Regions from separate parts of the Bacillus kalamii genome, predicted to be linked through region 3. Evidence: riboswitches for the same ligand, from Rfam matches in the RefSeq annotation. Region 3 holds a riboswitch; each other region holds the start of a gene.
What was found. Region 3 has a riboswitch for cobalamin ahead of ABC357_RS12560 (ABC transporter substrate-binding protein). Riboswitches for the same ligand answer to the same signal wherever they lie in the genome.

Region 1 (3,286 bases), 2.2 Mb from region 3:
TGGGATCCATTGTTATTGTTAATCCTTAATGAATAAAGCGAATAGTTATCATAAAGAAAGAAGGCTCTGTGTGAAGGAGCCTTCTTTCTTTATGTTCTCGGGGTATAGCGAAGTTCTGAAAATAATTGCGTGCGTTCTTTTTCAGTTAAATCGCGCCATTGGCCAACCTTCAGGCCATCGAGTCTGATATTCATGATCCGTATGCGCTGAAGTCCCTTAACCTCATAGCCAAGGGCTGAGCACATACGGCGGATTTGTCTATTCAATCCTTGTGTCAATATGATTTTAAAGACATATTTGGACAGTTTTTTTACTTCGCAAGGCAGCGTTTTAGTATCAAGAATTTCAACACCGCTTGCCATTTGTTTCAGGAAATGAGTGGTTAATGGTTTATCCACCGTCACAATATATTCTTTCTCATGCTTATTTTCGGCACGGAGTATTTCATTGACAATATCGCCGTCATTTGTAAGGAGAATCAGGCCTTCTGAGTCTTTATCTAATCGGCCAATGTGGAAGATACGCAATGGATGATTGACGAAGTCTACTATATTTCCTTTAATATGCCTTTCGGTCGTGGATGTGATGCCGACAGGTTTATTAAGCGCAATATAGACATTTTGCTGTTCTGTCTTGATGGGTTTTCCATCCACCCTAACATCATCGCCATCTTCCACCTTGCTGCCGAGCTCAGCAACCATGCCGTTTATCGTCACTCTTTTTTCGGCAATCAGCTTATCTGCTCCCCGTCTGGATGTAATTCCAGATTCACCGATAAATTTATTAATTCGCAAACGTAAGCACACCTTTGATTTTAGTATTGTGTACTAAAGATAACGTAAAAAATGTTGAATGTAAAATAAGATGGAGTGCAATAGGGATTAGCAATATTGGGCGGACCCATGCCCTCTCTTTCTAAATTTCCAAGCTTCTCTTTTTACCCAAGGGAGAAGCTTGGATCAAAACTGATCAAATTTGTATATTTGTAGAAATCATTAATTAAACTCTTATTGTAGACTAATCAATTCTTTGGATGGATAATTTACTTCTTACTTAAGAATACAATTTGTGTTAACGGTAAAAATTGATAATTAAATGAATATTTGTTATATTTAACTCGAATTAACAATTTTATATGTGTAGAAGCAGGTGTAGATAGTTTTGTTTATTATCTACCTAAGAGGGAAGTTCGGTTAGAGTCCGACGCTGTCCCGCAACTGTATTTGAGAGTAATTCGAAAAAACCACTGTCTTCAGCTATATGAAGATGGGAAGGATCGAAGAACGATGACCAAAAGCCAGGAGACCTGCCTGCTTCAGCATACATCAATACCTACGAGGATAGGGGGTGTTAAGTGCGAGCAATGAAGGCATGTTTTTTTTTAGGAATAACACATGCTTATTTAGGTATCTGTTCGATTTCTTAACAACTTCTAATGGGAAGTTGTTTTTTTATTTTTCTTGATAGTACAAACAATTACGAGGTGGACACTATGTTTGGAACAGTTCAGTACTTTACCGATTGCTTTAAAACTTGTATTATGAACAATTTCATTATTGAAAGACCATTCACATTACATTCTTATTATGAACATCAGCTGAATGAGATTATGGGAAGGTCAGAAATAAACAATGAAAAAGACATTTTTTCAAGTAATCTTGAAAAGGCTTACAAAAATATAAGAGAAGAGTTATTTGGAGATAGGAGGATGGAATAAATGGAAACTAAGGATACATTTTTTCCTGGATTAGATGGTGTAGTTGCAGTTGAAACAAAAATTTCATTATTAGATACGAAAAATAGTGAAATTGTTATTCAAGGCTATGACCTTATTAAGTTATCCCAAACAAAAGAGTATTTAGATATCGTCTATTTATTGCTTGAAAAAAGCTTACCTAATTCCTCCGAAAAAGAAGCACTGGCAAAGAGTTTAAAAAACGAATATGAAATACCCGTGGAACTCTCAGAAATATTTAATCATCTTCCCACTCATACTCATCCTATGGACGGGCTTAGAACCGGCATCTCAGCACTCTCAGGATTTGACATTCACCTTGATGACCGTTCATTAACCGTAAATAAAGACCGTGCTTACCAACTGCTTGGTAAAGTACCGAACATTGTAGCGAACAGCTATCGGATCATTAACAAGATGGAATTGATTCACCCCACCGAAAGCCTTTCATATACTGCAAATTTTTTTAATATGATTACAGGCCGCATACCTACTCCATTAGAAGAAAAAATATTTGATCGTTCCCTAGTTCTATACAGTGAACATGAAATGCCAAACTCCACGTTTACAGCGAGAGTTATCGCTTCCACTCAATCTGACTTATATGGTGCATTAACTGGTGCAGTTGCTTCCTTAAAAGGATTCCTTCACGGAGGAGCCAATGAGGCCGTTATGTATATGCTAAATGAAGCCGGTACCGCTAAAAGGTTCGAAGAGTTGCTAACTACAAAACTGTTTAAAAAAGAAAAAATCATGGGATTTGGTCATCGTGTTTATATGAAGAAAATTGATCCTAGGGCAGTAATGATGAAGGAAGCGCTAAAAGAGCTTTGTGATGTAAAAGGCGACTATACATTATATGAGATGTGTGAAACTGGTGAAAGAGTAATGGAGAGAGAGAAAGGAATTTATCCGAACCTTGATTATTATGCAGCCCCAGTTTATTGGATGTTAGGCATACCAATTCCACTTTATACACCAATCTTCTTTAGTGCAAGAACGGTTGGTCTTTGCGCTCATGTAATCGAACAACATGCTAATAATCGAATATTTCGTCCACGAGTACATTATATAGGTGAGCGTCGCGTTCTTCATTAAAAGAAGGCGTGAACACAATTGTTGCCCATTAAATAAAAGTGGCGAATATCTATTTTTTTATATTCAGCTCCTAACAGAAAAGGAAGGGTCTCATGCTAAAAACAAATAATATTACCAAAACAGATACTTTATTGGAAGAAATCGCTGATTATGTATTGTATAAAGATATCACAAGTACAGAAGCATATCGCACGGCGCACTATGTATTGCTCGATACGTTAGGGTGTGGAATTCTCGCTTTAAATTATCCAGAATGTACGAAGCTGTTAGGGCCTTTCGTTCCTGGCACTATCGTCCCTAATGGAACCCGTGTTCCTGGTACTCCATATGTACTTGATCCTGTAAAAGGAGCCTTTAATATTGGATGCATGATTCGTTGGCTCGATTATAATGATACTTGGCTTGCGGCGGAATGGGGCCATCCATCAGATAACCTTGGAGGTATTCTTGCAG
Region 2 (3,286 bases), 690 kb from region 3:
TCTTTAACAGTCATAGGTTCAATGAATGCAATATCACCATAGATGATCGGCGGTTTCACACAGCGAGAGCCATAAGATTGCACCCAAGCATTTTGGCTGAATGCAAACCCTCCCAGTTTTTCGCCGAAATACTCTACCATATCATTCCGTTCAAATTCTCCATGCACTAACACATCCAGATCCATTTTTTCCTGGATATCTACCCATCTTTTAATTTGTGACTGGATAAAGGTTTCGTATTCTATTTCATTCATTATGCCTGTTTTAAATTTCCGTCTAGCACGGCGGATATCAGGACTTTGAGGAAAGCTGCCGATCGTTGTTGTCGGAAATAATGGCAGCTTCCAAAAATCCCCTTGAATCATTTTTCGTTCTTGGTAAGGATGCGACCGGTGGAAATCTTCCTCTTTTATTGCCTCTAAGGCAGATTGTACATCCTGTCGGTTTCGGAAGGGTGAATTATTCAATGCAGCAATAGCTTCTGAAGCACGATCGAAAAGAGTATTTCTCTGTTCATCTCCATTCGAAAACGATTGGACTAAGCCTGTTATTTCGCCCAGTTTTTCATCTGCAAATGCCAATGCCCCCTTTAACGTAGGATCGATATTGGTTTCATATGTAAGAGTGACAGGTACATGCAACAAGCTGCATGAAGGTGTAATCCAAAGGCGATCATTGGAAACAAATTGCAGCAAGTAATCGATCTCTTTTTTCTTTTCTGTCAAATCACTTTTCCATATATTTCGTCCATCGATGATCCCGGCGCTCAACACTTTATCTTGCGGAAATCCAAATTGCTGCAAACATTCGAGATTTCGCTTTTTGCCATGTACGAAATCAAGGCCTATCCCTTGAACGGGCAAGGATACAACAGATTCATAGTGTTCCACTGAATCAAAATAAGTCTGCAGCATAATCCGTACCGATGGTGCCGCGTTGTGCAACTGGTGATATACGTTCTCTACTAGCTCTATTTGGTCTTCTGTCAGATGTGTCACAAATGCCGGCTCATCTATTTGCACCCATTTTACACCCTCTTGTTCAAGTTCTTCCAACACTTGACCATACAGTTTTGCTAAATCATTCAACAACTGTCCAAATTGATCGTGGTTATATCCTTTTGATAAAGAAAGAAATGTATAAGGCCCAACCATTACTGGTTTCCCTTCGATCCCAGCCAGTTTCTTAGCCTTTTTATAAGCATCTAACGGTTTATTTTCCACTAATGATAAAGTAGCGCCATTCCACTCAGGAATAATGTAATGATAATTGGTATTGAACCATTTGGTCATTTCACTGGCAACAGCAGAATCATTGCCTCTAGCCATTGAGAAATAGGTATCCAATCTGCTTTGAATATCTTGATAGCGGTCAGGGATCAGATTAAACATATGCGATAAATCAAGCATATGATCATAAAAAGTAAAATCATTGATCGGAATGATATCTAATCCAGCATCCTTTTGTTTTATAAGCCCCTTCAGTCTGATCTCATCCATATTCGCCAAAAAGCTTTCTTCGTCGATCTTCCCTGCCCAGAATGCCTCGAGGTTTTTTTTCCATTCACGTTGTTCTCCAATTCTTGGATATCCTAAATTACTGCTCTTCATCTTTTTCCATCCCCATTCTTATTCAATAAAAAAACACTTCTATCCCTTTGTAGTGAAGGTTAGAAGTGCACATCAAATAAACTAATTGATTGAAATTCTAACACCTCCCTATCACCCGTAGGTCCGCAGCGTTGTCGATAAAGGAAGGTAATCTGACTCAGAAAGAAAGGAACTCTTTCCTCACAGTGGCGGGACCGTGCTGGAATTTCACCAGGCTTCCCCTTTTAATCTTAATAAAATGATTAAGAAACCAATATCCACTATTTACATGTAAAAATATAATATCTAAATTAAATAAATATTATAAAAATTTAGAAAATCATACCATGTAAAGAATTTGAAGTCAATGTATTTTTATAATCCCTATTGGAAAACTGCGTTAATTAAATCGGTTGATATATAGATGAAAAATGAACAAAATTGTGCAGTTAAAATAACATGGAAGGTCAGTTTATTAATAAACAGAAAGAATGTTCTGCATCATCTGGTGGATAAATCATTAGAGTAAGAGCTTACAGATACTCTTCACATCTGCATTATATTTATGGGACAAAATTCCGGTTTGGATTATTAGATTGATATAACTTGATTTAGAGAAGAATAGGATACAATATCCAGAAACAGGAGTAGAGAAAAGGATACTTCAAAATCAGAGGGTCTGAATCTTTCATTTAGAGAAAAAAAACAAAAACTCATGTTTAACTTGGCATCATTATAAAAAGAACCCGGATGTTTATCATCCGGGTTCTTTTGGCATCATTTTTGCAATCTATACTATTATTTAGATACTGATTTTGTTTTTTCAACATCTACTACTTTTCTGCGGTCTTTCAAGAAGAAAGTCATCAGCAGTGCAATGATGCAAAGGATAAAAGTAAAGATGAAGGATCCATTGATTCCATCGATTGCAGCATCGGCCATTTTTTTCATATAAGCCAATTTGTCTGTAGCTGCCAAAGAAGCAGATGGTTCATGAGACTTCGTTACATTCGTCATGATGGTAACTAGAATGGCTGTACCGATTGATCCGGCTACTGTACGCAATGTGTTGTTTACAGCCGTACCATGACTGATCAATTTATTAGGCAGCGAGTTGATGCCTGCTGTTGTCAATGGCATCATAACCATTGAAATACCTAAGAATCGTGCTGCATAAATAAAGGTAATCCAACCCATGCTTGTATCCAAACCAAGGAACATAAACGGAACGGTTGCCACAACCAATATGGTTAAACCAGTAATGGATAGCCAGCGGGCTCCGAATTTATCAAATACGCGACCTGTGATTGGCCCCATAATCCCCATTAACAAGGCACCAGGCAATAAAACCAGACCTGAATACAATGCGCTCTTGCCGTGGATGCTTTGGATATAGATCGGCAATACGATACTCGCTCCAAGCATTGCCATATTCAAAATAGCACCGATAGCTGTTGTTAATGCATAAATTGGCGACTTAAATACTCTGAATTCGAGCATAGGGTTTTTCATGGTTAATTGTCTCCATACGAAGGCGATAATGCCAAGTACCCCAATAATTAGGGAAGTGATGACGATTGTATCATCCCAGCCATCGTTACCTGCAGAGCTGAAGCCGTATAGGACAGCACCAAAACCGATTGTAGATAACACAATGGATAAATAATCGATTTTTGGTTTGGATAATGGAACAACAT
Region 3 (3,286 bases):
TATGAGCATGCAGGGGATGACGTGTTCAAAACATTCCCTGTGCACCAGGCAAATGAAACAAATGAACTTGCAGAGCAGGGCGCTTCATTCCTTTCTGTTATTTCGTCTTCTCCTGATTTGTTGAAGGGTGTGGCATTGGAACGTTTGGCGAATAACCAGAAAGCATCCGGTCAAGCGTTAAGCAAATTCCGCCAAATCATGCAAGCGGATAAAGTATGCTGGTCCATTGTGGCTGTTCCATCCCAGGCATGGGCAGATATGGTCTTCCCGGATGCACCGGAAGAAGATCGAATTACGCTTTTATGGGAAGCAATCTTCAAGGCGACTAGAATCGACCAGGATAATCCTGTGGAAGCATGGAAGAAACATGATGATACATTACATACAAAAGTGGACTATTTGAATGGAAAGCATTATAAAAAATTGCATTATAAAGCGCCAGGTACTGATTTGACAGTAGAACTTCCGGAAAAACATATTTGGTGCGGCGCCGGAAGCATTTCTGAAGCTGGCGTGGAATTCATGGCAAACATGCCTACTGAAGAAGTGTTCAGTATGCCGTTGAAGACTGGGGTGAACGGAACTGTTTCCAGTACAAAACCATTAAGCTACAACGGCAATATCATTGACAACTTCTCATTGACTTTCGAAAATGGCCGTATTGTCAACGTAAAAGCAGAAGTGGGCGAGGATGTATTGAAGGATTTAATTGAAACAGATGAAGGCTCGCATTATTTGGGAGAAGTGGCTTTGGTGCCTCATCATTCGCCAATCTCTGAATCCAATATCCTTTATTACAATACACTTTTTGATGAAAATGCCTCAAACCATCTGGCTATTGGAAGTGCGTATGCATTCAATTTGGATGGCGGCAAAACAATGTCGCGTGAGGAACTGAATGAAAACGGAGCAAATGAAAGCATTACACATGTTGACTTCATGATCGGATCCGACCAAATGGATATCGATGGCATTACAGAAGACGGTAAGGAAGAACCAATCTTCCGAAATGGAAATTGGGCATTCTAATTAATGGCTGACAAGATTCTGTATTTGTTGTAAAATAATGGAGTATACATGGATAATTAAATACGATTTTTGAAGTGCCTGTAATCAGGATAATAGGGAAACTGGTGAAAATCCAGTGCAGCCCCCGCTACTGTAAGCATCTTTTTTATGACCCGCTTGCCACTGAACCTAGTTTGGGAAGGCAGCGGAAGCTGTATGATGCGAAGCCAGGAGACCTGCTTTAAAAAGGGATAACTTGTTTTTCGGAGGGAAAAGTAAGTCAAGCAGGTTATTGTATGTGACTTACATTTAATGAGAGCCTTGACTTTATAGTCAGGGCTCTTTTTCATATCTCCCGTAGTTATTTATACATGTATCAGAAGATTCTTACATTTGTTGACTAAAGGAGTGGGGGAAGACAATGAATAAACGGATGATGAAGTTTATTAGTGCAGCAACCCTGTTGTTTTTGCTTGTATTCGGAGCATTGGCAGGATGCGGAACAAGCGATGAGGGAAAAAAGGAAAACAATGAAAAACAATCGGCCAGCAGTGAGCAGAAGGCATTTCCGGTTACATTTAAGGATGACTCTGGAAATGAGGTAACCATCAAAGAAAAGCCTACAAAGATTGTTTCCGTTTTGCCGAGTACGACAGAAACTTTATTTGCATTAGGCTTGGATAAAGAAATTGTCGGAGTATCCGACTTTGATAACTATCCAGAAAAAGTGTCGAAAAGGCAAAAAATCGGCTCGCAGGATATCAATGTAGAAAGTGTGCTTGCATTGGCGCCTGATGTTGCCTTTATTTCAGAGTACCATGCCAGAAGCCATGCCAATGTGGTAAAGCAATTGCAGGATGCAGGCATTACGACCATTGTCAATAATACATCCCAAAGTACGTTCGATGATACGTACAAAGCCATTGAAATGATCGCTAAAGCTACCGGTACAGAAAAGAAAGCTGAGGAAATAGTGAAGGGCATGAAGGAAAAGGCAGCAACCATCCAGCAAAAAGCAAAAGAAGTAAAAGGAAAGAAAAAAGTATGGATTGAAACGTCCGCACCACCGGAAATGTATAGCGGAGGGAAGGGAACATTCCTTGATGAATTGTTGTCAATCATAGGAGCTGAGAATGTTGCAGGCCGACAGGAGGGCTGGATCAAGATGAATGAAGAAGAAGTGGTCAAGCTCAATCCAGATGTCATTGTTACAACATATGGCTATTATGATAAAAATGCGGTTAATCAGGTCATAGAAAGAAAAGGCTGGCAAGAAGTGAATGCAGTGAAGCAAAAGCAAATTTTTGATGTGAACAGCGATTTGGTCTCAAGACCGGGCCCTCGTTTGGCGGACGGTTTAGAGGCGCTCGCCAAAGCCGTATATCCGGATGTTTACCAATAAACGGATAGCGGCTCTGACGGCAGTTTCGACCGCACTTGTTGCAGCGAGCCTAATAGCGGGAGTTTTCTTCGGTTCCGTGCCGGTGTCAGTGTCCGATATTCTAAGGATACTGTTCGGTAAACTGTTCCATATGAATCTGTTTGAAGGAGACCGAAATATTGAAATGATTGTTTGGACGATCCGTTTTTCCCGGGTAATCCTTGCCTTTTTGGTCGGTGCCTCATTAGCTCTTGCAGGGGCGGCATTTCAAGGGTTGTTAAGAAATACCTTGGCGGACCCCTATACGATAGGCGTCTCTTCAGGGGCGTCTCTCGGTGCTGTCCTTGTCCTGTTTTTCCATGTGCCTGCAACATTTCTGGCCGGCTATTTGCAACCTGTGGCGGCTATTCTCTTTGGATTCCTTACACTGCTGTTGGTATTAGGCATTTCGCATTATTCGACCGGCCGAATGTCCAATCAAACAATCATTTTGGCAGGAGTCATCATTTCTTCTTTTATGAGCGCCTTTATTTCATTGATGATTGCTTTATCGCCAAGAGAAGATTTATCCAATATCCTTAATTGGACTATGGGGAGTGTTGCCATGAGGGGATGGGGGCATGTGGCGCTCATTCTTCCCTTTTTCTTGATTGGAGGCTTCCTTATTTTAATACATGCACGCGAATTGAATGCAATGGCACTTGGTGAGCAATCCGCCCGATTTTCAGGCATGGATGTGAAGCGCAAGAAGCAGCTCATTTTGATTGGTGCATCCATTCTTACAGGAGGGGCTGTTGCCGTATCCGGAGCAATCGGATTTGTCGGATTGGTCATTCCGCATCTTGTGCGTTTGATAATTGGCGCGAATCATCGGCATGTTCTTCCTTTTTCTCTAGT

Region 1: linked by a shared signal. The riboswitch ahead of ABC357_RS01620 (hypothetical protein) and the one ahead of ABC357_RS12560 (ABC transporter substrate-binding protein) in region 3 are both predicted to bind cobalamin.
Region 2: linked by a shared signal. The riboswitch ahead of metE (5-methyltetrahydropteroyltriglutamate--homocysteine S-methyltransferase) and the one ahead of ABC357_RS12560 (ABC transporter substrate-binding protein) in region 3 are both predicted to bind cobalamin.

Annotation. Positions count from the first base shown of each region.
Region 1 is NZ_JBDFMI010000001.1:309,864-313,149, forward strand. It holds gene ABC357_RS01610 (beta strand repeat-containing protein) at 1-29, shown strand, start outside; gene rluF (23S rRNA pseudouridine(2604) synthase RluF) at 90-794, opposite strand; cobalamin riboswitch at 1,131-1,328, shown strand; gene ABC357_RS01620 (hypothetical protein) at 1,493-1,717, shown strand; gene mmgD (citrate synthase) at 1,718-2,833, shown strand; gene ABC357_RS01630 (bifunctional 2-methylcitrate dehydratase/aconitate hydratase) at 2,926-3,286, shown strand, end outside.
Region 2 is NZ_JBDFMI010000001.1:1,844,959-1,848,244, forward strand. It holds gene metE (5-methyltetrahydropteroyltriglutamate--homocysteine S-methyltransferase) at 1-1,610, opposite strand, end outside; cobalamin riboswitch at 1,736-1,880, opposite strand; gene ABC357_RS09250 (DHA2 family efflux MFS transporter permease subunit) at 2,388-3,286, opposite strand, start outside.
Region 3 is NZ_JBDFMI010000001.1:2,537,687-2,540,972, reverse strand. It holds gene ABC357_RS12565 (aminopeptidase) at 1-1,029, shown strand, start outside; cobalamin riboswitch at 1,085-1,266, shown strand; gene ABC357_RS12560 (ABC transporter substrate-binding protein) at 1,442-2,410, shown strand; gene ABC357_RS12555 (FecCD family ABC transporter permease) at 2,397-3,286, shown strand, end outside.